One region of the Paenibacillus sp. RRE4 genome, then DNA from elsewhere that is predicted to be linked to it. Evidence: riboswitches for the same ligand, from Rfam matches in the RefSeq annotation. Region 1 holds a riboswitch; each other region holds the start of a gene.
What was found. A riboswitch is a leader RNA that binds a small molecule or an ion and turns the genes downstream of it on or off. The one in region 1 is predicted to bind S-adenosylmethionine.
Positions count from the first base shown of each region.

Region 2: it holds a riboswitch for S-adenosylmethionine, as region 1 does, so the genes downstream of both, Q9R46_RS24490 (methionine ABC transporter ATP-binding protein) here and mmuP (S-methylmethionine permease) in region 1, are expected to answer to the same signal.
Region 3: it holds a riboswitch for S-adenosylmethionine, as region 1 does, so the genes downstream of both, metA (homoserine O-acetyltransferase MetA) here and mmuP (S-methylmethionine permease) in region 1, are expected to answer to the same signal.

Region 1 covers NZ_JAUZUT010000007.1:110,691-120,673, reverse strand. Annotated here, with positions in the region: gene Q9R46_RS23600 (methyl-accepting chemotaxis protein) at 1-103, shown strand, start outside; gene Q9R46_RS23595 (spore germination protein) at 335-2,047, shown strand; gene Q9R46_RS23590 (GerAB/ArcD/ProY family transporter) at 2,140-3,240, shown strand; gene Q9R46_RS23585 (Ger(x)C family spore germination protein) at 3,237-4,439, shown strand; SAM riboswitch class I at 4,580-4,681, shown strand; gene mmuP (S-methylmethionine permease) at 4,773-6,167, shown strand; gene mmuM (homocysteine S-methyltransferase) at 6,230-7,240, shown strand; gene Q9R46_RS23570 (ABC transporter permease) at 7,377-9,782, opposite strand; gene Q9R46_RS23565 (ABC transporter ATP-binding protein) at 9,786-9,983, opposite strand, start outside.
Region 2 covers NZ_JAUZUT010000009.1:35,591-45,573, reverse strand. Annotated here, with positions in the region: gene Q9R46_RS24510 (DUF2515 family protein) at 1-900, opposite strand, end outside; gene Q9R46_RS24505 (thioredoxin family protein) at 1,042-1,386, shown strand; gene Q9R46_RS24500 (COX15/CtaA family protein) at 2,197-3,135, shown strand; gene Q9R46_RS24495 (Cthe_2314 family HEPN domain-containing protein) at 3,390-4,109, shown strand; SAM riboswitch class I at 4,281-4,420, shown strand; gene Q9R46_RS24490 (methionine ABC transporter ATP-binding protein) at 4,542-5,576, shown strand; gene Q9R46_RS24485 (methionine ABC transporter permease) at 5,576-6,235, shown strand; gene Q9R46_RS24480 (MetQ/NlpA family ABC transporter substrate-binding protein) at 6,276-7,112, shown strand; gene Q9R46_RS24475 (DUF2167 domain-containing protein) at 7,250-8,182, opposite strand; gene Q9R46_RS24470 (SDR family oxidoreductase) at 8,431-9,195, shown strand; gene Q9R46_RS24465 (NifU family protein) at 9,272-9,517, opposite strand; gene Q9R46_RS24460 (YuzB family protein) at 9,598-9,852, shown strand; gene Q9R46_RS24455 (NAD(P)/FAD-dependent oxidoreductase) at 9,849-9,983, opposite strand, start outside.
Region 3 covers NZ_JAUZUT010000001.1:887,311-897,293, reverse strand. Annotated here, with positions in the region: gene Q9R46_RS04295 (YitT family protein) at 1-435, shown strand, start outside; gene Q9R46_RS04290 (zinc-binding alcohol dehydrogenase family protein) at 559-1,572, opposite strand; gene Q9R46_RS04285 (aldo/keto reductase) at 1,611-2,543, opposite strand; gene mqnC (cyclic dehypoxanthinyl futalosine synthase) at 2,851-3,987, opposite strand; gene Q9R46_RS04275 (trans-sulfuration enzyme family protein) at 4,232-5,413, opposite strand; gene Q9R46_RS04270 (aminotransferase class I/II-fold pyridoxal phosphate-dependent enzyme) at 5,410-6,594, opposite strand; gene metA (homoserine O-acetyltransferase MetA) at 6,619-7,536, opposite strand; SAM riboswitch class I at 7,663-7,787, opposite strand; gene corA (magnesium/cobalt transporter CorA) at 8,246-9,181, shown strand; gene Q9R46_RS04255 (HRDC domain-containing protein) at 9,291-9,983, opposite strand, start outside.

The DNA of each region.
Region 1 (9,983 bases):
GAGTCACGAAAGAATTGAGATTGCGTTAAATGATTTCAAAACGATCGCGGCCGCGGCTCATTTACTGGATGATAAGGCACAGCATGTAACCCGAATTGTGTAAGCGAAAATAAATATGGTATGAATTCCAGAACGATTCTGTGCTCATGACAGGGTCGTTTTTTTGCTGTTTGCATCATAATCCCCGTAAGTCAAACGTGGTCGTTAACCATCAGACAAGAAAGTGTTCCATTGCATTTCCTGCCAAAATCACGGAATTTTTATGGGTAAACAGGACACAATAAGCCGGGAATACCTGTGGTTTGATTTTACCAGAAGGAAGGAGGGATGGAGGGTGTGGTCAACGATTTTATCTTATGTACCGAAATGGACCATCTGGGCACAGGCACTTATGGTGTTCATCGTACCGATTATTCTATATTTCACGACCAATTGGTTCCATATGGCGATCAAGCGGGGGAGCTTCTCACGCAAAAATAAAATGACTTCTTCTCCGAAGGACATTTCACCAGCGGAAGCCGGCATCGGGCCAGGGACGGAAACGGGGCACTATGCCAACATTAAGTTAACTGGAATACACACGACAGACCTGATTACGGTTCGAGAGACGTTTGGCAAAAATGCAGATGTACATATTCGAGAGTTCACCATTCGGGGAACGAACACGAGAGCAGCGATTATGTATACCGAAGGGCTTACGGATACAGATCTGATCGACCAATATTTAATCAAACCTTTAATGATCGAGGGTATACCTGAGCTCAAACAGGAAAGCTTCCTTCATCCTGAACAAGAAGACTTCCTGTCCACGTATCTGAAAACTCAAATTCTTCCCGTAAGTGAAATTCAGGAGACACAATCTCTTCAAGAACTTGCATCGGGTGTATTGGTGGGGAAAAACGGTTTGTTAGTGGATGGCCTGCCGGGAGCTATGCTAATCGGAACTTCCAGATTGAAGACGCGCGGGGTGGATGAACCCTTATCGGAAGGATTGCTACGCGGACCGCGTATCGGTTTTACAGAGGAGCTTAGTGATAACACGGGGATTTTAAGACGTTATGGAAGCGATCAGAGTTTATTTATAGAAAAGCTTGAAGTGGGTAGCCGGATTAAAAAGGACTTGGCTATTGCTTATTTTCAGGATATTGCCGACCCTAAACTCGTAACCGAGGTTATGAAACGTGTGAAAAGTATTGATATGGACGCGATGCTGGAGTCCGGTTACGTAGAACAACTGATCGAAGATGATGCCCTGAGCCCTTTTCAGCAGATTCTGAATACGGAAAGGCCTGATCGCGTAATCGGTGCTTTATTGGAAGGGCGCGTCGCTATTTTGCTGGACGGAACCCCGTTTGTTCTGGTTGTGCCGGTTACGTTCAGCATGCTGCTCCAATCTCCAGAAGACTACTATGAACGCTGGATTCCAAGTACATTCCTTCGAATTCTACGTTTTATGGCAGCTATGCTAGCCCTGCTAGCTCCGGCGCTTTATATCTCTTTCATTTCGTTTCATCCAGGTCTGATTCCAACGAAACTGGTGCTGACGATTATTGAAACCCGTTCGGGTGTGCCCTTTCCTTCGATTATCGAAGCTTTGATTATGGAGCTTTCCATTGAGATTCTAAGGGAAGCCGGCATTCGTCTGCCCAAACCGATCGGACCTGCAATGGGAATCGTTGGGGGTCTGATCATCGGGCAGGCAGCAGTACAGGCAGGCATTATCAGCCAGTTTCTGGTCATTGTCGTGGCGGTCACAGCGATTTCGTCCTTCACCATCCCAGTGTATAGTGCGGGATTGACGCTCCGTTTGCTCCGTTTTGCCGCTATGTTCAGTGCTGCGGTAATGGGGTTGTACGGTGTGGTCATGTTCTTCCTGCTCATGTGCACACATCTGGCCCGACTCTCCAGCTTCGGGGTGCCTTATATTGCACCAGCGGTTCCGTACCACTTGAGTGATTGGAAGGATTTTGTCATTCGTGCCCCGCTGAATATGATGAGAAGACGTCCTGACATGATGAATCCGACCGATGAAGATCGGAAGAAATAATGTTTGTTCGAAGTGAAGTTCCGTGCAGAGAGGTTCTGAGCAGTTCAGTATGATTGCGTACATTTCACAGATGGCAGGAGGTGCTAAAAAAAGTGAATGACTCCCAAGTAAAAATAAGCACGACACAAGCTGCCGTCATTATCGTCAATTATATGCTTGGTGCAGGCATATTGACACTCCCCCGGACAACGGGCAAAGCGGTTGGAACACCTGACGTTTGGATTTCGATCATCCTTTCAGGGCTTATCATTACGGGGGTTGGTATTATAATGGTGACCTTGTGTCGAAGATTCCCGGATAAAACCGTTTTTCAATTCACCCGGGAGATCACGGGGAGCTGGTTTGCTTACATACTCGGCTGTGCCAACATTCTTTATTTTATGGTGATAGCCGCCTTCGAAATCCGGGTGATGGCTGAGGTTACCGGAATGTATCTGCTGGAGCGTACACCTACTTGGGCCATTGTGATGGTGTTTATGTGGATTGGAATCTATCTGATCTCCGGCGGACTTCCAGTCATCGTGCGTGTGTTTGAGATCATTTTGCCGATTACTTTGGTCATATTTGTGATGGAAATTTTGCTTAGTAATCAGTTGTTCGAGATTGGTAATCTCAGACCTGTACTCGGAGAGGGCATCACGCCTGTTGTTAAAGGTTTGAAGCCTTCCTTGCTCTCATACACAGGTTATGAAGTGATGCTGGTCATTACGGCATATATGCAAAATCCGAAGAAAAGCAATAAGGCCATGACTTGGGGAATCGGGATATCCACAGCCATCTATTTAATTACAGTCGTAATGGTCGTGGGCAGCTTGTCTCTGGATGGAATCAAAACGAGAACATGGCCAACGCTCGATCTGGTTCGAAGTTTTGAGATTCAGGGTCTAATCTTTGAACGCTTCGAGTCGTTATTGCTGGTCATCTGGATTTTGCAGATTTTCTCTACCTTCGCCATCACTCATTATTGCGCTTCTGTGGGAATTCGTGATCTGTTTAAAGCTAAAAAGATGCGCACCATTATGTACTGTCTTCTGCCGTTTATTTATTTGGCAGCCGCAATTCCGAAAAATATTTATGAAACATTTGCACTGGGAGACATGCTGGGTAATGCATCTGTCGTTTTGTTTGCCATTATGCCTTTGGTATTGCTGCTACTTAGCATTATTCGAAAAAAGGGAGGTAAACACGCATGATTCCTATTCGGTGGTTGCGTATCACCTGTGCGTTACTGATTCTTAGCCTCATCTCGGGATGCTGGAGTAGCCGGGAGATTGAGGATTTAAGTCTATATGTTGCTCTTGGCATTGATGTTGGTCATGAAACTGAATTCGAGAAAAATATATCAGCCCAAGGAGGGCATTACCCCAAAGAAAACAACGTAACTGCAACGGTACAGATCGCCCCCGGAAAATCAAGTAGCCAGCAGAGTGATCAAGGCGGTTCACCTTCTTCTGGCAAATCATCCTACTCCAACGAACAACTTAGCGGGGATTCGATGCTTCAAATTTTTCGTCAATTCGCCCTTCGCCGAGATCGTCCATTGATTGGTCACCATTTGAAAGTGATTGTCATTTCCAAGGATGTTGCCAAAAAGTACGGATTACAACAGTTGCTTGATTTTGTGCTACGGGATAACGATATTCGACCCAATTGCCTTGTACTAATCAGCCATCACCGTGCGGTGGATGTGCTTACTTCTAGAGATCCTTCCCGGATTCCAGCCTTCTATCTTACGGGTATTACAAATAATTCGTATATATCCAATAAGATTATGGAGCCTGTTTCCCTTGCCAAACTGGATGCAGAGATGCAGTCTGGCTCCAGCTTTTTGCTTCAAAATGTGTTGAATGCATATGGCGAGGATAAATTTTCAGGGGGGAGCATCTTTAAAGCCAAAACAACGAAATTTATCGGGGAGCTTAGCCAAACCGACCTGGAAGCATTATCTTGGATTAAGCCTGAGGAAAAGGCAGGCGGGGTTATCAAAACATATAGTAAGGAAGGCTTCACGATTCTCTATGAGATCAAGAAAAAAACTATAAAAATTATTCCGAAGGTAGTTCATGGAGACATCTCATTCCACGTCAAGGCAGAGTCAGAAGGTTGGCTAATGGAGGATTGGCGCGCGCCTGAAAAAGAAGAAAAAGGAGCCTATCTAAAGGAACTGGAGCAGGATTTTGCCAAAATCGTAGATCAACAGATTGATCAGATGCTCTACAAACTCCAGCATACCTATAAAGCCGACGTTGCCGGTTTTCGGGACAGCCTCCGAATCCATTATCCAAAAATCTGGAAAAAGGTAAAAGATAACTGGGATGAAGTGTTTGCGACCGTACCTATTACCTATGAGATCAAAACGAGCATTGTGAATCCGGGCTCTTCGACAGAGTAGCTTACTATACTCCCCAGCCGAGATGCTTAATATATTAATTTTGGCAACGAGGAGATTGAAAGCTATGCTTGGGTCGCACGTAGTCTTTATTTAAATGTTGACACATTTGACAACAGTCGATATAGTTATACAAAATCATTTTCTTATCCAGAGAGGTGGAGGGACTGGCCCTTAGAAACCTCAGCAACAGATCTGAAGGATACTGTGCTAATTCCAGCGGGTGAAAGCCTGATAGATAGGAGCGTTTGTTTTTATTTGTCAGTTGCGGCGCACTCTTGGGGAAGAGTGGGTCTTTTTTGTTTGTTCTGGATGAAGAAGCAGGGAGCAGGTTATATGGAGAACAGTAACGAAAAGGGTCAATTTCAGCGAAAAATGCAAACGAGGCATGTGGTCATGCTTTCTCTTGGCGGCGTCATCGGAACAGGACTGTTCCTTAGCTCAGGGTATACCATTCAACAAGCGGGACCGCTCGGTACGATTTTGTCCTATCTGATCGGTGCGTTGGTGGTGTATCTGGTGATGCTCTGTCTTGGCGAACTATCTGTGCATATGCCGGAGACAGGTGCATTCCATAGTTATGCGGCTAAATACATTGGACCAGCAACAGGTTACACGGTGGCTTGGCTGTACTGGCTGACTTGGACCGTAGCGCTTGGATCGGAATTCACAGCCGCGGGACTGCTTATGCAGCGCTGGTTTCCGTCTGTGAACGTCTGGATCTGGAGTGCGCTGTTCGCGCTGATGATCTTCCTGTTTAATGCGTTCACGGTAAAACTTTTTGCCGAATCCGAATTTTGGTTTTCCTTGGTGAAAGTGATGACGATTGTTATCTTTATTATTCTTGGTGGCGCCGCTATGTTTGGTATTATTCCGATGGCAAATGCTGAACCGGCTCCGTTCTTTTCCAACATTACAGCGTCTGGGTGGTTCCCGTATGGAGCGACTGCGATCCTGATGACGATGCTGGCTGTCAATTTTGCTTTCTCAGGCACGGAACTGATTGGTATAGCCGCAGGCGAAACGGAAAATCCGGAAAAAACCATTCCGAAAGCCATTCATACCACGCTGTGGCGTTTGATTATTTTCTTTATTGGCACGATCGTTATTCTGTCAGCATTGCTTCCGATGTCAGATGCAAGTGTGCTGGAAAGTCCGTTCGTTGCTGTCATGGAGCGAATCGGTGTTCCTTATGCAGCCGACATCATGAACTTTGTTATTTTAACGGCAATTCTATCCGCAGCCAATTCGGGGTTATATGCTTCATCGCGGATGCTCTGGTCATTGGCGGATAAAAAGACCATCTCTCCATGGTTTGCCCGTTTGACCAAACGCGGTGTACCGTTCAATGCACTCGTGCTTAGTATGGCTGGTGGTGCGCTGGCGTTACTATCCAGCATCATTGCGCCGGGAACCGTCTATATTACGCTTGTTTCGATCTCAGGTCTTGCTGTGGTAGCTGTGTGGATGAGCATCAGTATATCTCAGTATATGTTCCGTAGGCAGTATCTGCGGGAAGGGCATGACGTGAAAGACCTGGTTTATCGAACGCCATTATATCCAATCGTACCTATCGTTTCATTTGTATTGTGCCTCGCATCCTGTATCGGTATCGCTTTTGACCCGACGCAGCGGATTGCTCTATACTGTGGTATTCCATTCATTATTTTGTGTTACATTGTGTATTATTGGACGGATCGTATGAAGAAGAAAAGAGGGCTGACTTCATGACTCAACGAGAGCAAACGAATGATATAAATGTGGTTCAACGTATTCTGGACGAGTATCCGATTATGATTCTGGATGGTGCACTGGCAACGGAACTTGAACAGCATGGCTGTGATCTGGATGATCCGCTCTGGTCTGCACGAGTGTTGCTGGAGAACCCGGATGTTATCGTGAACGTGCATGCTGATTATTTCCGTGCAGGGGCAGATTGCACAATCACCTCCAGTTATCAGGCGACAGTGGAGGGCTTCCTCAAGCGTGGCATTGGAGAAGAGGCTGCACTGGATCTGATTCGCAAAACAGTAGAGCTGGCCGCCAAAGCGAGAGATGAGGTATGGGCAGAAGTGCAAAGAGCTACAGCAGGTGCAGAAGGTTCAACTGGACAACCTGCGGTAGCGACATCGGAACATGTCGAGAACGCGGGGAACGAGCAACGTGAACATCGTACAGGTGAGCACACTGGTGGCGACAAGCTACGTCGTCCGCGACCTGTCGTTGCTGGTTCTGTTGGCCCGTACGGTGCCTATCTGGCGGATGGTTCCGAATATGTGGGACATTACGGCGTATCGGATGAGACACTTGCTGCATTTCACCGACCTCGCATGGCTGCGCTGATTGAAGCGGGAGCTGACATTCTGGCATTTGAGACAATTCCTTCGCTACAAGAGGCTCGGGTTCTTGTAGAATTACTTAAGGAGTTTCCCGATACTCATGCATGGCTTTCTTTCTCGTTAAAAGATGGGACAAGCATTAGCGAGGGCACACCTCTTGAGGTATGCGTACAGACCTTTGGCTCTGAACCGCAGATTGCGGCAATCGGCCTGAATTGCGCTCCGATGGAAGTGGTCACGAAAGCCATTGGTATTCTTCACCAAGGTAGCGATAAACCGATCATCGTGTACCCGAATTCAGGTGAAACCTACGATGCCGAGACCAAAACATGGAGCGGCGAAGGTTCCTGCGGAAGCATGAAGGACGCATCGGAACAATGGGTTGCCGCTGGTGCGCAGATTATTGGTGGATGCTGCCGGACAACACCGTATCAGATTAGTGAGCTGGCGAAGAAGTGGCGTTAGTGAGTAGCACGAAATTTTTATAGAACAAACCTGAATAAGAACATAGAATGTATATAAACATAAAAAACTTATATAATCTCCAAGAGCCCTTACCTTTTTCTAAATAGGTAAGGGCTCTTTTTAGGTTCCTTTTAGGTTATTCAATAACTAACATACGTGGTGATGCCTTGCGAATTTCCAGGGATGCCAGCCAGCATCCGATTGCTGCTGCCAATATACTCAAACAGGCGAATAGCAGGATGCCCCATCCATCCAGAACCAAGGGAAGGTGTACGATTCCATATCCCGAGAGAACTTGTTCAAGTAACCGGGGAAGAAGATAGACGCCCGCAATAATGCCAAACATTGAACCGATCAGGGATAACGACGCGACACCAAACGTGAGGGAAGAACGAATACTGCCGGATGTCATACCTATTGATTTGTAGATGCCATACGTCTTGTTCTCTTTGCGAATGCTGATCCGGCAGGTACTGAAGATGATCATAAAGGTAACCATGATGAACAGTAGACCAATCAGAGCCATGGGATATATAAGAATGTTTAATGCTTCTTTGAAAACGGAATCCAGCAGTGTTTTTTGCGTGACGATGGAAGCAGAGTCTCTGAACCGCTCATTCAGTTGGGCTGCGATTGCCCCTGCTTGTGATGGGTCGATTACATTAATAAAGGCAGCATCTACGTCACTGTAACTTGGATTTACGCTCTTAACCGCCTGAACGGTGATTCTCCCGGATACCGACATGTTTGCGATCGCTTGATAGATACCCGAAATGATGAATGTGCGCTTCTCTCCTTCAACGTAAAGATCGATAAGGTCTCCCAAATCCTTGTTTAACATCTTGGCAACACTGACTCCGATTGAAATTTCATTTTCGCGTTCAGGGTTATTTCCTCTTAACGTTTCGAATCCGGAGTCCTTATAGCTCCCATCCAATACACCCAAATAAAGACTGATCGACGGACGGGTTGTATGGTTTGCCGAAACTTCGGATGGAATAACGCCGGTAAGGTTTCCTTGCCAGCCCACATTTTTGATGCGGTGATCTTCTTCCAGTACACGTTGAAGTGTTGCTTTTGGAAATGTCGTTTTGTCTACGACCACCGCGGCAATATTAGCATTGTCATACCCCCATTGGGCTGCCGTCTGATTGATTCCGGTAATACTGGTCAGAACAGTATATCCGAAGACGAGGACGGAAGCGGCCACCGACGTCAGCAATATCATTAAGACAGATCTTTTTCCATTTTTGACCAAACTGCGTACGCCGATAACCCAAGAAATAGGCAACTTTCCAAATGAAGCCATATGTGCTAGCGGTGAATTCATTCGTCGCATCATGCGTACATTGTCGCTCTCCGACATACCATAACGAATGGCCTGAACAGGCTGGATCATGCGAGATTTTCTGGCGTATAACACGACAAATGCAATAACTAAGACGAGTAACAGCAGCCCTACAACAATAGCAGCTCCAATGCCCTCAATGGCAAGATCACCCTGGTCAGTCCGCAGGGACGATACGGAGATGTTGATGATAAATTTGGAGACGAATACGCTAAGTACCTCCCCGGGAAGAACGGCGATGATGGACAACAGGGCATATTGAATAACGTAGGTAGCAATGGTTGCTCGGGAGGTCAGTCCAAGCGACTTGAGGATACCTATCGTTTTGTAGTTGGCTAGTATGGCATCGGATATGGTGAAGCCAACCGTAATGAGTGAAATCATCATCATGACGGTCCCTAAGAATATCATAATGAAACCGATGATCTGGTTGATGATTAGATAGAAGGATGAGATACTTTCGAATTCCATTTTGGTTTCCAGAAAAGGAGAACCTGTTTCGCTTGTATAACGGTCCCAGTAGCTGGAGCTCGTACTGTAATCATCAAAATGTATGCCTATCATGTGGTGTTCTTTACCTGCAAGTGTGGTGAAATCATGTTGATAATCTCCAGGATTCATCCAGATTCTTGCCGTATTGCTGAACGGTGCTCCGTAAGGAACATCTACAACAATCGCAGATACGGTGAGACTTAGCGTAGCAGGTCCCGTTCTGAATTGAACGACATCACCGACAGTAATGTTATAACTGTAGGCCATCGAAGTAGGGATCCATACATTTCCTTGTGCGGGAGACGAGCTTTCTTTACCGGCTGCAAATACGAGTTGATCTACATTCCATGGAGGAGGAGGGGTGTTCATCATGTACAGATAAATGTTGGGAATATCCACATTATCCAAGGTCATGCCTGACAACGTACGGTAAGTAAGCAAAGGCGAGACCTGAACACCGTTCTGAGCGGCCCACCAGTCATACACCGTCTGGGGATCATTTAGATCTTTTTCGAATGTCAACAGCTGATGCGATCCGTTCGTTCGGCTATGCATTTCCTTGAACTGATGACCTGTGTTCGCCAAAATGATGACTGAAGTGCACACCAGAAGGGTGGAAAGTAAAATAAGCAGGGTATTAAACAGGTTTTGGATTTTATTTTGAGTGAGATAAGAAAAACTCAGCTTCAGGATGGCAACCATAAATTACTCCTTCCCCGATACAAAAGCGAAGACTATGGACTCCCGCTCCGGAATCTGATGCTCGTGATATTTATCGAATTCCAGCATACCGCCGATTTTGCCATCCTGGATCAAGATCAGACGATCAGCCCGGCATGCGGCTTGGATATCATGGGTTACCATCACGACGGACTGTCCTTCCCGGTTCATATCTGTCAGGAT
Region 2 (9,983 bases), on a different contig from region 1:
CAGCCCTTTGCCGAACTGGATACGTTCATTTAATTTGCCAAAATGCTCAATGACCCGCCCGACGAGCCCGCCTCCTTGTGCAAGAGGGAAAACAATGTGGTTCAGCCCGGCCAGATTGTGCAGATGAAAAGCAGGTTTGGAGAGCACTTCTTTTTGAAAATAAGGATGTTGCACCACACGACTCTCAATATAGTTCTGCTCATTAATAATTAAGGCCACACTGAGTATGGAACTGCAACGTTCGAGCCAAAATCGCTCCCAGAACGGGGTCATAAACGACGATACGTGAAAATGAGACAACAGATGGAAGCAGCTTCGTCCAAGCCGGCGACTGTGGATATACAGCTGCAACTGAGGATAGGCATCCTGAAAAATAAGGGCATTGCACCGCTCCAGCAAGCGATACATATGCTCACGATCCTTCTGATTTTGCAGATTATGCATCAGGTCACTGTGCAGGTCGGTCATATGATATCCGCCGTTGCGGGATACCATATGCGCCAGTAGCGCCCAATGCAGCTCGGGATACTGCTCGTAGCATTCCAGATAAGCGGCGGTGCGACTCACATTACTGCGATTCTGCTGCTGTGTTAAGGTTTTGATTTCTTCGAGAATAATGCAGTCCTCCTCACACACCAGTGCACGTTGTGCCTGATTGTTGCGAGCAGGAGATGGCTTGCCTGTTGCAGGGATTAGCTTCTCCACCTCAGCTTGCAGAGCAGCAGCCGTATCTGCGTTCCAATTCAGGTCACGCAGAGGATGTCTAAGCTGTGCAGATGCATGCCATGCGGCCTGTTTACCGCGCCATACTTCCAGGGCTGCTCCGGGAATGGAGCGGATGATCTGTACAATGGAACCTGAATGCTGGTTTTCCGAAGAGTCATTTCTGGTGGAAGTCATGAATGGAACATCCTTTCATGAATATCTGTGTTTGATATGCCAGGACTTGTGGTTATTCTAAGTATGCGCTGAACATTTGACTTCCAATCACCAATTTGCTTCACTTAGAAGGAGACAAGGTACAGAAAGGGAGATGTGACCATGGAACAGATTACATCCAAGCCGGAATTTGATGTGGCGATTCAATCTCCACGTTTGACAGTGGCCGTATTTAAGGCAGACTGGTGCGGGGATTGCAAATACATCGATCCGTTTATGCCTGAGGTGGAAACGAAGTATTCACGTGACTTGACCCTGATTGAAGTGGATGTTGATCAGGTGGGCACAGTAAGTCAGGAGCAGAATATTTTGGGTATTCCAAGTTTTGTAGCCTACACAGATGGACGTGAACTGGTGCGCTATGTGAACAAGCTGCGTAAGTCGAGAGAAGAGATTGAGCAGTTTTTGGATCGTGCGGTTGAGGTCTACAATACCATTCACAAGTAAGGCCTAGGTGGCTATGTTGCGAAGAGATGGATATGCGAAATGATGTAATGTCTGAGTAATTTTATAACTTTAATTTCACGTCGCGCAGCAGGAATGAATTACCCCAACACAGGGAAGAATGTGGACTAAGTATGCAAACACAAGGCTGTCGGTTGAGCTGCACTGGGCTTAAGACGGCCTTGTTTTTATTTTTTTGCAGACACGGCATCGTAACTCCTGCTCTAACGATCACCAGGAACGTTATTCACTCGAAAATAACTTTTCAGAAATTCTAACGATCACCAGTGACGTTATTTTGAGCTAAAAGGCGCATTTGTACTATTTATTAGACTATTTCTTAGAAATAAGCTCCATGGTGTTCGTTACATTCTGAAGAGGAACTTTTTTGGCAAAATAAGCTTCGTGGTGATCGTTAGAATTCAAAGTTGGGATAGTTGATGATTTGAAAACTCATAGCTCATAACTGGAGCTGGAAGATAAATGAGGGGCTTTAGGCGCGAGTCCGCCGTGATTTACATACATAATTTCGAAATATAATGACCTGCTGGTCAAATTTTTAACAGACGTTAACATTTTGTCACAAAGCGCGGCGTCAATGATGCTTTTATCCGGTATAATGAATTTAGTTGTGAAATTAGTGTCAAAGTACAAAACAATGCTGTAATGAGCCTTCTTATGGAGTCAAAGCAGTAGGTAAGGCAATAACAACGTTCAAAGCAACAATAGAATACCAGCATCAATAATGAATCAGCATGATCATCAAGCGAAGAACTTCTTCGCCATCTTAAAACAACAGCGGGTGAGAAAAAATTGAAGCACTTAACATTGTTTAAATGGTTAACCGTATTAACCTGTCTCGTCATGTTCCTGGCTACCTTCGGAGGCGGAATCGTGACTAAAACGGAATCAGGCCTTGGCTGTGGAACAGAATGGCCTTTATGTAACGGAAAGCTTGTACCGGCTCACACGGTTGCCTCTCTGATTGAATACTCCCACCGTGCTGTCAGTGCACTGGCAGGACTATTGTCTATCGCATCTTTTGTTGCTTTCTTGCGCTTTGGCAAACAGCGTCGTGATTTGCAATTGTTCTCGTTTCTAACCCTTTTATTTGTGATTATTCAGGGAATTATGGGCGCTTTTGCCGTAGTCTTTTCACAATCGTCAGCGGTCATGGCGCTACACTTTGGGTTTGCGCTTATTGCCTTTGCCAGCTCATTGATGATGGCTCTTGGGATCAGGCAGGAGGCCAGATATGGCGGTTTGGAGCGTCTGAACCAGTATCCGCGCGTTAGTAAGGGGTTCCGCAATCTGGTCTGGTTTTCAACGATCTATACGTACCTGGTCGTGTATACAGGGGCATTTGTAAGCCATACCGACTCTGCAGGTGGTTGTTCCGGATTCCCGCTCTGTAACGGGCAGATTGTGCCTGAACTTTCTGGCGGGGTAGCTGTGGCTTTTGCCCATCGTCTGGCAGCTGTGTCACTTGTGATCGTGATTGCGGTCTTGGGACACTTTGCTTATCGTAAACACCCGGATAACCGTGAATTGCGTACTCTCGGTGTGTTATCCGTCGTTCTGATTCTTTTGCAAGTGGTTATTGGAATGTTTATGATGTGGACGATCAATCGCCCGGAAGTTTACATGTTTGTGGCGCTGGCACATATGTTGGATATCGCTATACTTTTTGGTGTCTTGACCTATATGAGCTTCCTCGTATACAAGCTGTACCGCCCGGTGAACCGTTTCTAAATAAATAATTTTGTGTAAAAAGTAAGTTTATTGCATTGTCCTGTAGCTGCGCTGGGCCATGTTGGAAAGTCCACCATCCGGTGATGTAGATCATTGGAGAGGTGGACTTTTGTTTGATGTCGGAGGTAGCAGGGCAACCTAAATCAAGTTGTCTTGATTAACCGAACTCACATAGGGTCTGATTCATCTTCAGCTGTTCAACAGCTGTGAAAACATATATATTTTGCATCATCAGTGGAAAGAGGAGGTCTTCTATGCTACGTACGTTACTGGGAGAAAAGCCACGAGTGAATCAAGGGAAACTGAAAGAAGCCATGGATACCATGGCGTTTACACTGGAGTCTTTTGAAAAACAAATGTATGTGGATCATGATCCAAACCATGATTATCGGAAGTTGTATGTGTGGACACAGGGACTAATCTCCTCTTTGGATGAACTGGAGCAGAGTTATTTTGCATCCGCACATTTTCGTAAAAAAGTGGTTGCAGGCTCGACGGGCGATATGAGTTCTGCTGAGAAAGCAGAATACGCCCGGTACGTTTATTTCTATAAAGATGCGTTTATTCGATGTTTCGCGATTCTGGACAAATTAGGTACGGTTTTGAATGAAGTTTTCCAACTGAATACATCGAAAACAAAAGTACATTTCTCCTATTATACCGTTCTGAGGCAATTCGAATATTATCGGGATCATCATGAATTGGCACAGCAATTAATTAAAATCAAGGAAGCATACCGAGAACCGATGAGCAAATTGCGAAAGCGGCGTAACATGGAGATTCATTACATGAATTCGGAAATGCAGGATGATTTGTGGCAGTTACATCAGACGTTGCGTGGCAAAGTGAAGCTGGAGGATCTGGATCAGCATCTTCTTGAGATGCAGCAAGGGGTAGATATGGTCTGTGAAACACTGAATATGGCCTATCGATACATTAATCGAATCTGGCGTAAACAGATTTTGAAACACTAGATGTAGCAATGGTTTTAAATAATACCATTTGACAAATCGGAATACTTTGATTATACTGAGTTCCAGATCAAATCTTACATGGAATCGTGTCTTTAATACAGCATTTGATGCAGTTCGGTCATTATACATGATGAACTACATGAATCTATATAATCCTACAACTTTATATTTCTCTTATCGAGAGTGGCGGAGGGACAGGCCCGATGAAGCCCGGCAACCGATCAACGATGATGGCATGAATGGTTCTCATTGTTGATGTTAGGTGCTAATTCCTACAGAATCATGTTGCACATGATTTTGGCAGATGAGAAGGTCATTTCACGTGAAGAGCCATCTTTGTATCTGCAAAGGGCTCTTTTTTTGCGTAGAACGGGGAGTTTTCCCTTCCTTCGGGTAAAGATATATGTAGGTGATGGGGAAGGAGCAGTATTAGTGATTGAATTGGTTGGATTAACCAAAACATACGGCAGACGTGCTAAAACAACGACGGCGTTATCACACCTTGATCTGAAAATTCAGAAGGGTGAGATTTTTGGAGTTATTGGTCACTCGGGTGCGGGGAAAAGTACCTTGATTCGATGTATTAATTTACTCGAGCGCCCGACGGAAGGTGAGGTTTGGGTTGATGGCATTAACCTGACCGAGCTTAGCAAAAGTGAATTACAGCAGCAAAGACGCAAGATCGGTATGATCTTTCAGCATTTTAATCTGCTGTCTTCTGCAACGGTATACGACAATGTGGCTTTCCCTTTAAAACTGGTCAACACACCTAAGGAAGCGATTGATCGTAAGGTGAAGGAAATGCTCGCTCTGGTTGGTCTGGAGCAACATAGCAGTAAATATCCGGCACAGTTGTCCGGTGGACAGAAGCAACGGGTAGGTATAGCACGGGCACTTGCGAGTGATCCGAATGTTCTTCTCTGTGATGAGGCTACCTCGGCACTTGATCCGCAAACCACCAATTCGATCCTGAAGCTATTGCTGGATATCAATGAAAAGTATAATCTGACGATTGTGCTAATTACTCACGAAATGCACGTTATTCAGAACATATGTGATCGAGTGGCTGTTATTCATCAAGGTGGTATCGTGGAGCAAGGTCCGGTGACGGAAGTGTTCCTGAAACCGCAACATGCGATCACACGGGATTTTGTCTCACGGGACAGCGAAGGTGGACTGGCACTGGAGGAAACGGTTATGGAAAATGCTGGAACGGAGTTGCCGGCAGGTACTTCTTCCAAGTTGGTGAAGGTTTCATTTCTTGGAGATAAAACCTATGAGGCGATTCTGTCGAGAACGGTTCGCAAAACAGGTGTGGATTTCGCAATTCTGCAAGGTACAATCTCTACAATCAAGCAGATTCCTTATGGTCAACTGACGGTGCGTTTTGAAGGTGACTCCGCTGCGATCCAGCAAACCTTGTCTGAACTAACCGCAGAAGGACTTGATGTGGAGGTGCTTCGATAATGGATTTTTCCAAAGTGCGCTGGGAAGAGGTCGGTACGGCCTCCATTGAAACATTGCAAATTCTAGCTGTATCCGGTTTGTTTACTGTTCTCTTGGGTTTGCCGCTTGGTGTCATTCTGTTTATGACAGGCCGCTCGGCTGCACCTAGTTCAAAACTGACCTACATCATATTATCTGTTATTGTTAATATTTTACGTTCGGTACCTTTCATCATATTAATTGTTGCTCTTATTCCGTTTACGCGTACGCTGGTGGGCACCGCTACAGGTGTGCTTGGTGTCATCCCACCGCTGGTCATCTCGGCTGCTCCGTATTTTGCGCGTCTGGTGGAGAATACTTTACGTGAAGTAGACCGCGGTGTCATTGAAGCAGCTCAGGCAATGGGGGCATCTACGGCTCAGATCGTCAGACGGGTGTTGTTACCCGAGGCTTTACCGGGTTTGCTTGCCGGAATTACAATCACCATCGTTACGCTGGTGTCCTATACGGCCATGGCGGGTATGGTTGGCGGTGGAGGTCTGGGCACACTAGCCATTAACTATGGATACTACCGATATCAGAATGAGATCATGATCATTTCCGTAGTATCCATGATTATTCTGGTTCAGCTCCTGCAGATGATTGGTGATCGTCTGGTCATTTATTTCACCCGGAAATAACAGATAGATTGAAAAATAAAAATGCGAAGGGGTTTTACAGATGAAAAAATGGTCTATTATTTTACTCAGCTTGATGATGATTGCCGTGCTCGCAGCTTGCGGCAACAACAAGAAATCGGACAGTGGTGCGGATAACGCAGCAGGTGCTCCGCGTACCGTTGAATTGAAAGTCGGCGCTTCGCCTACACCACATGCTGAAATTCTGGAAAGCATCAAACCCGAGCTGGAAGCACAAGGCATTCGTTTGCAAGTGGTGACGTTTAACGACTATGTGCAACCTAACCAACAGCTGGCAGATAAGAAACTGGACGCAAACTTCTTCCAGCATCAGCCTTACCTTGATACAGAGAACAAAGAGCGTGGTTTTAACCTCGTTGCTGTGACTCCAGTTCACGTTGAACCTTTCGGTGGTTACTCCAAAAAGATTAAATCCCTGGATGAACTGAAAGATGGCGCTAAAGTGGCTATTCCAAACGACCCTTCGAATGGTGGACGTGCACTCTTGTTGCTTGCGAAAAAAGGTCTGATTACCCTCAAAGACGATACAAACATCGCATCCACTAAACAAGACATTACAGCGAATCCGAAAAACCTGGAAATCATCGAACTGGATGCAGCCATGATGCCGCGTCAGCTGGATGAAGCCGATCTGGTATTTATCAATGCCAACTATGCGCTGGAAGCAAACCTCAATCCATCTAAAGATGCGTTGCTGATCGAAGATTTGCAAGGCAATCCATATGCGAACATTCTCGTGTCCCGTGAAGATAACAAAGATGCGGATGCTATCAAAAAACTGGCAGAAGCTCTTCACTCCGAAACGGTGAAAAAATTCATCAAAGAACGTTACCAAGGTGCAGTTGAACCTGCATTTTAAGATCAACATGCAGCTACCTTAATGTCAAAACCCCGTACATCTCATAACGAGATGTACGGGGTTTTCCTTTTAAAATCGAATGCATTAAGATCTCTTATATTTATGCTTTATTGGTAAAATAATAACATTTAGCGTTGTTAGTCAGTCTCATTTTTGTGTGTAAGTATATTGCTTTCTGTCGATTCTGTTTTCAATGATGAAGCAATGAAAGTCTGATGTTTCTGTCTGCGGCGTATCGTGAAAAATGCAAAAACAACGGCGCTGGCAGCAACGATGAAGATCAAGCCTTTTAAGAGTAAGGTTAGCCGTTCTGTTTTTTTGGTAGTAGCAGCTCCATCTCCACCTGGAATTAAGTTGATGAGGCTAAGCTTAGATTTTTTATCTACGGAAGCATCGAATTCTTCGTATGTATGACCTTTATTAATTTTAACATGTTGGAGCACCATTTCTTCGAATTGCTGTCGGCTTTCTTCAAAATAATGACTCGGGGTTACAAGTATGACGCTAATATAACCTTCCCGTGTTAAAAAGTTTACTTTGTAATTTACTATTCCGTTCTGCAATAGAGGATCTCGCCATCCTAAGGAATAGCGTAATTGATGTTTGCTATCCTCATACGTAGGCTCAACATCCCAACGCAACACGTAAGAGTCATTTTCTGTGCTCGCTTTCTCCTGCTGTCCTTCAGGACTTCGTTTGTGACTTTCTAAGAGTTCATCGGCATCAAGGTCATTTTTGTCACGATCATCGATATATCCGATGTTATGAATCTCAAATATGACATTCCAAGGCGAATCCATATTCATGCTATAAATAGAGCCAATTTCGCTACCGTTCGGAGCAGGTGGATTCTCCGCCATAAACCGCTTAGTATTTTCTTCGTCGAAAAAAGAAAAACTTTTTGGGATGTTGATTGAAGCTATACCGTTTAACGATATTGTTGCGGGGCCTTTTTGCCATTCAAATCTGTCAGCTGAACTGTAACTTTCTGCATCAGCTTTCAATGTTGAAATTAGAAGTGTGGCAAGGAGAAATAAAGTGAAGCCAATGGTAAAGCATTTCTTTTTCATTTCAGCAATCCCTTCAAACGATGTAAGATTTACACGTTGTTATTTATTATGTTTTATCACTATATGATCATAATGACTTAACGAGAGTATCACAATATTTGGCTTTTGGACAAGATATTTCTGGTGATAAAGGAGAGATTAAAATCCAAGAAATCAACTGGAACAGATTGTGAGCACATGCAAGTTGTGAGGCAAGCCTAAATCTTTTATACTGAATGAGTGACTGCTCTTTGAAGAGGGGGATGAACGTGAAGGGAAAGATTGCCCTCATAACGGGAAGTGCCAAAGGCCTTGGTAAAATGACAGCCCTCAGACTGGCGGATCAGGGATGCCACATTGCCCTTAATTATGTGCATAGCAGAACAGAAGCCGAATCGTTGCAAGCTCAGATTGTCGCCAAAGGGGTGCGCTGCATTGCGGTTCAGGCGGATATATCTAAAGTAGAAGAGATACACACACTCGTTACAGAGGTAGAGACACAGCTGGGTCATGTAGACATTCTGGTGAATAATGCCGGCCCGTTTGTACGAGAGCGTCGGGTGTTTGCAGATTATTCTGAAGCTGAAGTGCAAATGTTAGTGCAGGGCAACCTGCTCGGGCCAATGATTCTGGATCAGCTGGTTTTGCCGGAAATGCGCCGCAAGCAGTGGGGACGTATTATTCATTTTGGCTTCAGTCACGCGGGTGAAGCAAGATCCTGGCCTCATCGTGCCGTATATGCTGCTGCCAAGGTAGGTCTGGTTTCGTTTACCAAGACTCTTGCGGTTGAAGAGGCCCCTTATGGGATTACGGTCAATATGGTTTGCCCCGGAGATATTCGTGGTGCGAACAAAGAGAAAACAATTGATGAGATTGCGGGCATAACCGATAAAGAAACACCAAGAGGTCGGCCTGGTAGTGGGGAAGATATTGCGCGAGTGATCACGTACCTGTGTCTGGATCATTCGGATTTTATAACAGGCAACATCATGGATGTATCTGGAGGACTTGATCCGATCCGGCCTACAATCTGATGGAATTACAAAAAAAAGAGCCTCTCGCTTCTTGCGAAGCGAAAGGCTCTCTGAGGTTTATTTCGTGAAGGATTGATTAGAATACTTGTACGACTTCTTGTACACCCTCAACTTCTTCAAGAAGGGCGCGTTCAATCCCGGCTTTTAAGGTAATGGTGGAGCTTGGGCAACTGCCGCAGGCACCGACCAGTTTCAGCTTAATGATGCCGTCCTCCACGTCGACCAGTTCCACGTCACCGCCATCGCGTTGCAGGAACGGACGAAGTTTATCAAGCACATCAGATACCTCATCATACATGGTGCTTTGTGCGTTTTCGCTCATATTGTTCAACTCCTTTCCTTCCTATATTATATTACAAATGACCATAAATTAAAATGGTCAAACAAAGCAGGTGAACTGAAATGAGACCAATTATTGAATTTTGTGCTAACAATATGCATTTTGGCACGGATGAAGTCATGGATCAATTGGATGAAAATCCGGACTATGACGTGATTGAATACGGCTGTTTGACCAATTGCGGTCAATGTTATATGACTCCTTTTGCCTTGGTCAATGGTGAAGTCGTAACCACAGATAAAGTAGAAGATCTATATAACGCCATTCTGGCCAAAATTGCCGAAGCGGATGCCTGGGACGCGCTGGATCTCGATTAACCGAGATGGCGTTTCGACATCCAGAGCACGCCGCTTTTTAAAATACGAGGCACTCGTCCCATCATGGACGTTTTGCCCATCAGCCCAAATCCAGCTTTCTTGCCAAGCGCGCCAAGTGTGCCGCGAAGCTT
Region 3 (9,983 bases), on a different contig from region 1:
CGGCCACCTGAACGTGTGTTTAGCGGGAAACGGATGCTTATCGAAAAAATAATCATGCTGCTTAACTTGATCATATTGACAGCTGCTGGTGTTGTTTTTGGCTGGGATCAGGCCATGTATTCTATCATTGCTTATCTGATTGCCTATGAAATGGTGTACCTTGCATTCCGGGGATTCTCCCCCAAACGCAAAATATGCATTCTGACCACGCAACGTGCTCAAGTTGAAAAAGCTGTACGAAACCGCCTGCGCAGGGAACCTGGCAAGCTGGATGCAACACTGGAGTCTTCCCCGATCGCTGGCGCGGAGGTCTGGATCAAACAGATTCCAGGAACACTTTATTACGAAGTCCATTTCCTGGAATTGATCTGGTTAAAATCCATTGTTCGGCACATTGACCCTCATGCAGGTATTATCTCGAATCCAGAAAAATGAATATCGCTAGCGAAAATAACGATATAACAAAACGCTCTCTTCCCATGAACCGATGGATCGTTCTCCATTGCTCATTTACCGGGAAGAGAGCGTTTCTTCGTACAAACCTTTAAATTGTGAAAATTATAATTCTACGATTGCTTTTACCACTTGTGATTCGGGTAACAGCCAAGTATCCATTGCGGTTGGCAACTCATCAAAAGGCGCTCGATGTGTGATATAACCATCCATCGTTAATTTTTTGTCACGCAACGTCGATAACACCTGCTCAAAATCCTCGCGTGTTGCATTCCGGCTACCCAGCATACTCATCTCACGCTTATGAAATTCCGGGTCATGGAACGTAATATCGGCTTTCACCAGTCCAACAAAAATCAGCTGTCCACCGTGAGCCACATAAGGTAGCGCCCCATTCATGGAATGTACGTTACCTGTCGCATCAAATACAGCAGTGGCATAATCACCGCCAGTAATCTCGGATACTCGCTGCAGAGCCTGTTCATCCGCCTGCACGATCTCATCCACCCCGGCCCAGGTTCGGCTCAATTCCAGCCTGTCCAGATTACGATCCACCGCAATGACATATGCACCTGCTTGTTTGGCAAAGGCCATGACTCCCAGCCCGATAGGTCCGGCTCCAATAACAACGACACGCTCTCCTGGTTGAAGTGCAGCTCTGCGCACAGCATGAGCCCCAATGCTAAGCGGTTCAACCATAGCTGTCTCATCTAATGTCAACCCATCTGCTTTAAGCAGATGGGAGACAGGCACCGTAATCCGTTCTCTCATGCCACCGTCCACATGTACACCCATTACTTGCATCGATGCACAACAGTTTGTTTTGCCTGAGCGGCAAGCAATGCAATGTCCACAATGAAGATAAGGAATAATGCTTACCTGGTCCCCTCGCTGCAAACCAGCCTCATTCGGGCCAATCTCTTCAATGATGCCTGCAAGTTCATGACCAAGTATACGAGGATACGTAAAAAACGGCTGATTACCTTTATACGCATGCAAATCTGTACCACAGATACCAATTCGCTGAATAGCGACCAGTGCTTCTCCCTCACCTCTTTCGGGCTGAGGCAATTCCTTCAGCACCAAACGATCAATTTCTTCACATACGATAGCTCTCATCACTGTTCCCCCTCAGATCCATTCGACGATATATTTAACTACCCGTTATATTCAGCACGACCACTCGGCCAAGTTTCATTGTTTAATGGAGCCAGAATACGTAATACCTCTTCCAGTAGCTGCTTATCCATAGGCTCTTCAACCCAGGCCGCGTTGTTGACAATGTTTTGCTGGCTTGCACTACTTACGAGAGTTGTTGGGATCTGTTCATTTGCTGTAGAAAATTGTACCGCCAACTTGGCGATATTACTGCCTTGTTCCTCGCAGAACCGGGCTGCTTTCAAACAAAGCTCTTTTACCCGTTCACCCGCTGGATGCCAAGCCGGTGTTCCGCGGGTGCTAAGCAATCCCATCGAAAGCGGGGAAGCGTTTACAAGTCCAACCCCTTTTTCCTCGAGTAACGGCAGTAGCGATAACAATGACGTATCATTCAGAGCATAATGACAATAGGAGATAATGGCGTCCGCATCAAGTTGCGGCAACATTTTTTCGAATAAAGGCAACGGCAAACCACAGATTCCGGCGTTACGAATCACGCCCTGCTCTTTCAGATTTAACAATGTTGGAAAAGCTTCTTCAATGATAATCTCGGGAGCCACAAACTCGATATCATGCAAAAATAAAATATCAAGATAGTCCGTATGCAGCCTTGCCAGACTTTCTTGTACACTATCCAGAATACGCTTACGAGAAAAATCAAACTCGTTCTCACCATAACGTCCAGCTTTGGTCGACAACGTATAAGAGTTGCGCGGCAAACTGCGGATTGCTTCACCGAGTACCGTCTCCGCCTTGGTTAAACCGTAGTACGGCGACACGTCTATATAATTCATCCCTGCATCCACCGCTGCATGAACGGTGCGAATACCTTCATCCCGGTCAATATCACGAAATACAGAGCCCAGTGATGATGCGCCAAAGCTCAGAACAGGTACGTCTATTGCTGTCTTTCCTAATTTTCTTGTTTTCATTGATTCGTTCCTCCCAGCAGGTTTGGACTACACAACTGTCCCTTCATTGTAACAGTTAAAAATCTATATAACATATCGTCAAATGCGTAATATGTACTGTTTAATGATCTCGATTCCTTGTAAAAGGTTACCAGATGCCTGAACTACGGTAGACATCGAAGAAGGAGAACTGCATCCGAATCAGGTACGCATAACGAAAAGTGCCAAAGCAAGTTTAACTGCTTTGGCACTATGACACGGAACGGGTTCATATTTACTTCACATGATGTGTCACAAATTAAAAACTATAGTGCTATAAATGTAGATATTAGTTCTGCATTACGAAATCTTTAGGCACAATGCTTTCTTCATCAAACATACGCAGAATTTCATAACGGGTGTTGCGCTGTGCCGGAATATAACCAGACTCCCGAATCAAACGAAGAATGGATTCAATGTTCACTTTGTAGGTCGCGCCGGCAGAGGATACAACATTCTCTTCTATCATCGTGCTACCGAAGTCATTACAGCCGAATTCGAGCGATTTCTTACCGATTTCAGGTCCCATTGTGACCCAAGAAGATTGGATGTTTTTAATATTATCCAACACCAGACGGCTGATCGCTACTGTTTTCAGGTACTCCTGTGGAGTTTGACGCTCCAGCTTAAGGTTCGTATTGTCCGGCTGGAATGTCCACGGAATAAAAGCGAGGAAGCCTTCCGAATCATACTTATTCGCAATGCACTCATCCTGCGCTTCACGTACACGCATCAGATGAAGCGCACGCTCTTCCATGGATTCACCCAGACCAATAACCATTGTAGCTGTAGTATTCATACCGATTCGGTGAGCAGTCTGCATCACATCCATCCAGTCGCGCCATGAACCTTTCAGACGGCTGATTTTACGGCGTGTACGGTCATCAAGAATCTCGGCTCCGCCTCCTGGCAAGGAGTCCAGACCAGCCTCGTGAATGGCACGTACCACCTCTTCGAGCGTAAGACCATCGGATACTTCAACCATTTTCATAATCTCGGCTGGTGAGAAGGAGTGCATCGTAATATTCGGGAAACGTTCCTTGATCGCTTTCAACAAGTCCGTATAATAGCTGAAAGGCAGATTCGGATTCGTTCCACCTTGCATCAGAATCTCGGTTCCGTCGACATCTTCGGTTTCCTTGATTTTCTGGAAAATCACTTCATCTGGCAACACATAACCTTCTTCTGAACCAGGTCTGCGGTAAAAAGCACAAAAACGGCAGTATACGTCGCACACATTCGTGTAATTGACGTTACGCCCAATGACAAATGTTCTGTATGGTTCAGGGTGCATACGTTTCATGATTACATTGGCAGCTGCCCCGATTTTGTCCACTTCGTCAGACTCAAATAACTGAATCGTGTCTTCCAAGTCTAAACGTTCGCCCCGAAGGGCTTTATCTAAGATACGGTCTACCGTACTCATCGTAAAAAAGCCTCCCTCGTAAAGAGAAAATAATACGACGATCCCTCCCGGCTTGTTGGCAAAAAGCAAGTCGTGGCTGTAACATCGCATTTCTGGTACTCCTCATATCGTAACACAGGTTACATGTGAAAAAAAGCACCTTATGAAAAGGTGCTTATAAAATAAGTTAAAATTTTGACATATGAAAACCGTTTGAATGGTAGCTATATCCGATCTTACCCTGCACCTATCTAATAGTTCAAACTTATAGCGTGGCCTGCAGCGCCTGCTCAAGATCAGCAATCAGATCATCAATATCCTCAAGCCCTACGGAGAAGCGGAGTAGTCCATCCGTTATCCCGCGCTCATGCCGTACCTCTGCTGGCATAGCCGCATGAGACATCATCGTTGGGTACGAAAGAATGCTCTCCACTGCTCCCAGACTTACAGCGACAATAGGTAGTCTCACCTGATTCAGGACAGCTTTTGCACGATCGCCTGAACCTACGTCAAAGGATACTACGGCTCCGTAACCTGTCGACTGACGCTCGTGCGCTTCACGGCCCGGATGATCCTCAAGTCCTGGGTAGTACACAGCTGTGATATCTTGACGACCTTTGAGCCATGAGGCCAGTTTGGCAGTACTCTGTTCACTGTGAGCCATCCGCGCACCCAGGGTCTTCATACCGCGCATCAGAAGCCAGGATTCCTGAGCTCCCAGAACGGTACCGAGGCCATTTTGCAGCTGCTTCAGTTGTCTGCCCAGCTCGTCTGTACGCGCAACAGCCAGACCGGCGAGCACATCACTGTGACCACCGAGAAATTTCGTAGCACTATGTACAACGATATCTACGCCAAGCTCAATGGGACGCTGATAGTACGGTGTCATAAACGTATTATCCAGAATGGTAATCAGATCATGCTCCTTGGACCAAGACGTCACTGCGGCAATATCCGTAATTTTCAAGGTCGGATTGGAAGGTGTCTCCATGTATACGGCCTTCGTGTTAGGCTTGATTGCTGCTCTGACTTGTTCAATGTCGGTCATGTCAACAAAAGTAGTCTCAATCTGCATCCGGCTAAGTATAGTCGTTAACAGACGATATGTTCCCCCGTAAACATCCTCCGTTACAATCATATGATCCCCTGCGGAGAACATCATGAACACACTGGAGATTGCAGACATCCCTGAAGAGTATGCAAATCCGCGTACCCCACCCTCAAGCAACGCGATGTAATCTTCCAGAGCCTGGCGAGTCGGATTACCTGAACGGCTATAATCATGTTGCGGCGGATTAAAGATATCAAAGTGATGGAACGTGGAAGCTTGATAAATCGGTACACTGGAGGCACCTGTTGTTTTATCAATTTCATCTCCAAAGTGAAGCAGCTTGGTATCGAACTTCAGATCAGACTTACTGGGCTTATGGTTGCTCGATTCACTCATGAGATTACGCCTCCTTCAACTTCCTGCTGTGCTGCCAGCAATGCATCATTCAGATCGGCGATCAAATCTTCTGCATGTTCGATGCCTACCGAGAACCGAAGCAGACGATCATCCACACCTACGGCGTCACGAATTTCGAGCGGAATATCCGCATGGGTTTGCACCGCAGGATACGTCATGAGTGATTCTACACCACCGAGACTTTCTGCAAATGCAATTAATTGGATATGACGCAACAATGGCTCAACATAGCGTGCATCCTTCACTTTAAACGAGAAAATGCCTGTATTGCCGGAAGACTGCTTCCGCTGAACTTCATATCCAGGGTGATCGGACAAACCAGGGTGGAACACTTCAGCTACAGCCGGATGTTCCAAGAGGAACTTCGCAATCGTTAGGGCGTTATATTCATGACGTTCCATGCGAAGAGCCAGCGTTTTCATGCCTTTCATCAATTGATATGAATCACTCGGTGATAACACAGCTCCAATGGAATTATGAAGGAACGCCATCTCGGCAGACAAGGCCTCACCTTTGGTGATGATCAATCCAGCGAGCACATCATTATGTCCACCCAGATATTTAGTCGCACTATGAATAATAATATCGGCGCCAAGTTCAATCGGGCGCTGGAAGAATGGAGTCAGTAGCGTATTATCGACAATGGTCAACAGGTTATGTTTTTTCGCCCAGGAAGCAACCGCTTGAATGTCCGTAATCATCATGAGCGGGTTAGTTGGTGTCTCGATGAATACAGCCTTCGTATTCGGCTGACGGATCTCCTCCAATGCTTCCAGATCGTTCGTGTCTACATAACTTGCAGTTACACCAAACCGTGACAAAATCCGTTCCAACAGGCGATATGTACCGCCATACAGGTCAAGAGAAACAATCAGGTGATCGCCTTGGCTAAACATTGCAAAAATCGTTTGCAGTGCTGCCATACCCGAGCTACAGGCAAAACCCGCATCACCGGACTCCAGAGCCGCTGCTGCTTCCTCTAACACTTTGCGCGTTGGGTTTGTTGTACGGATGTAATCAAACCCCGTGCTTTGTCCCAGCTTCGGGTGACGAAACGCAGTGGATTGATAGATCGGAAAGTTAACAGCACCTGTTACGGGTTCATTGATGGACCCAATTTGAGCTAAACGGCTTTCAATTTTCAACTTGTTATCTTCCATTACTGCATCCTCCTGTAATCTTGATTAGATTTGTGGGCCAATATCGTAAGGCGTTTCCTGATACACATAGTAATTGAGCCAGTTAGAGAATAATAAGTTAGCGTGTGCACGCCATGTAGCCGGAGGTATCCGAGAAGGATCATCCTTTGGATAGTAATACTTCGGCAGCGCGATATCCAATCCCTTGGCAACATCACGGTCATATTCCCATTTCAATGAGAACGGATCATACTCGGCATGTCCTGTGGCGAAAATTTGTTTCCCGTCCTTGGTGGCAACCAGGAATACTCCTGCTTCTTCGGACTCAGCCAAAATTTCGAGTTTATCGTTTTTCTCAATATCCTCACGTCTTACCTCGGTGTGACGGGAGTGTGGAACGTTGAAAACTTCATCAAATCCACGGAGCAGCGGAACATGAGGTTTGTTGATCGTATGCGGGAATACGCCAAAACACTTTTCATCCAGCGGAACTTTGGGTACATCAAAATGGTGGTATAGACCTGCCTGAGAAGCCCAACATATGTGCATCGTCGAAGTTACATTCGTTTTGGTCCATTCAAAGATTTCCTGAATCTCTTCCCAATAGTTCACGTCCTCAAAATCCATTTGCTCTACCGGTGCACCGGTAATGATCATCCCGTCAAAACGGCGATGCTGGATCTCATCAAATGTTTTATAAAACAGATCCAGGTATTCTTGAGATGTGTTCTTCGAAGTGTGGGATTTGGGGTGTACCAGCACAACATCCACTTGAATCGGTGTGTTGCCTACCAGACGAAGCAATTGCGTTTCCGTCGTTTCCTTCGTAGGCATCAGATTCAGTATGGCGATACGGAGCGGACGAATATCCTGCTTGTACGCGGAAGATTCATCCATGACGAAAATATTCTCGCTCTCAAGCACTTCTTTGGCTGGTAATGTGTCGGGAATTTTAATTGGCATTGTAAGTTGACTCCTTCTTTTTCATGGGTCGCATCTGGTGCGAAAATCACGCTTTGAGAAGCTTTGCATATGACAAAGACCTTTCTCGGATTCCGAGAAAGGTCATATGTAAACAGATATGCGCCTCTCTCATCTCTCAGTTACAACAGCATCACAGGGATGCTTGGTCGCTGCAAGAATTAGCACCGTGCGTTATATCGCCGGTTGCCGGGTTTCATCGGGCTGGTCCCTCCACCTACTCTTGATAAGATTTCGCTGTATTCAATTTTAATTCAGATATATTAACTTTTACTTTAAAACATTACCGCCCTCACGTCAAGAACCAGTTGATTGGTTTCGAACCTAAATTCGGAACCGTTCATCATCCGTTGTCATACACTGCCTCAGAGCGTGAAATAGACACATTTTTGCGCTTGAAAGCACCCTAGACCAGCGGTATACTAGACAAGTGTTTATAAGCCCTTATGTGAGAGGTGACATATTAAATGGATGGCGACCCGAGGCCCAACTGGCAGTCGAATTCCGAACAACTGCATAGAGAATTGACATCAGCATGTCGGCAGCGGGACGTTTCTTCCGTTTGATTATAGATTGATGACGCAGTACAGTCCTGATAACAGGCTCCGCTGCCGACCGGCTGATCTGTTCTTTTGCGCCCATATTAATGATGAAATCCGCCAAGACGGCGGGTGCAGAAGGAGTAGATGTTATGAAAATCCGGTTGGTTAACAATGGAGTATTTATCCCGGTGGATGATATTCAGCAAGCGCTGACTCCACCAGCAGAAGGATTCTACTGGATTGATGCGGATGTGGACGATTTGGCTGTACTTCAGCCGCTGTTCTCCATGCATGATCTGGCTGTTGAGGATTGCTTGAGTGATGAAGAACAGCGTCCGAAGATTGAAATTTATGAGAACCATTATTTTATCGTGATCAACAGTATTCGTTTTGATGATGAAGAGATTTTCCTGCGTGCAGTCAACCTTTTTCTCGGTAGACACTTTATCATCAGTGTAACGAAACAGAAGGTCAGCGAATTGCGCACCTTGAAGCCGATCCTCTGGGAACAGGAAATCAGCAGCCCCGATCGTCTTCTCTACCTGCTCGTTGACTTGATCGTTGACAATTACTTCACCGTTGGTGATCGAATTGAAGCGCGAATCGAAAAACTTGAGGAAGATATTCTAATGCATACCAAAAAGTCACATCTGAATGAGATTATCGGTCTGCGAAGCGAAATTCTGTGGCTGAAGAAAGTACTGGGACCTCAAAAAGAGGTCATCAACACACTTAACAAAAAAGATCTGCGTCTCATTGATGATCAGCTGCAAAAATACTTCAGCGACATTTACGAGAACGCCGTAAAAATATCGGAAACATTTGAAACATACCGCGATCTGATGGGCAACTTGCGAGAAGCCTACCAGTCCAGTATCGCTAACCGCGCGAATGAGATCATGCGTGTGTTTACCGCGATCACCACAGTGTTCATGCCTTTGACCGTTATCACGGGAATTTATGGAATGAACTTTGATAACATGCCTGAATTACACTGGAAATACGGGTATTATGCCGTTATCGGCCTGATGATTACACTCGGCCTGACGATGTTCTTTATTTTCCGTAAAAAAGACTGGATCTGAAACGGCCAGAGTACCCACTATTTCATAACCTCCAAAGAATAAGACGAAGCGCTCCTTCACAGGGACGACTTCGTCTTTTTTAATATCACTGCTTCTCGGCGTATCTCAGTTAACCAACATTACGCTCGGTTTCAGTATGTCTCCGAAAACGGATGCGAATCATCCGTAACCGTTCATACACCTGCTCCAGGCTCCCTCCTTCAGGGCGCTCTCCTCCGTAAACTTTATGTAACACAGGCTTCAGAAATGTATCTCCTAACTCCTCATATGCATTCCATACCGCCTCTTGTTCAGTCTCAGGCATAACAGCCAGTTCTACATCCAGCAAAGAGTCCGTGTCATAGCCTTCCATATCCAGTGTTTCCAGCAGTTCGATTAATTCGCGCCGGGATAATCCAGATCGATTCACGATCGCTTCTAAGGTTTGACCTTCTTTCATGCCTTCCAGCACGTGCTTGCGCGTAATGAATTTATCCAGTTCCTGCTTGTACTTCTGCTCTTTCTGCTTATATAACCAGCTTTCGTACTCTTCTTCTTGCAATACGACATATACCCAGTCTAACGGGAAAGGTCTCGATTGCTCGATCCCACTCATCATGTCAAGCCATTCCATCCCGTATTCTGCCGCTTTGCTCTCACCAACACCCGGCAGTTGCATTAGCTCATCCATCGTATGTGGAACAAAAGCACTGATCAGCCGCAACAAACGATTCGTTGCTATAAAATAAGGAGCCTTCCGATCCGAAGCCGCTTTTTGCCTGCGCCATGTGCATAAATCCTCATACAATTGCTCATTTCCGTA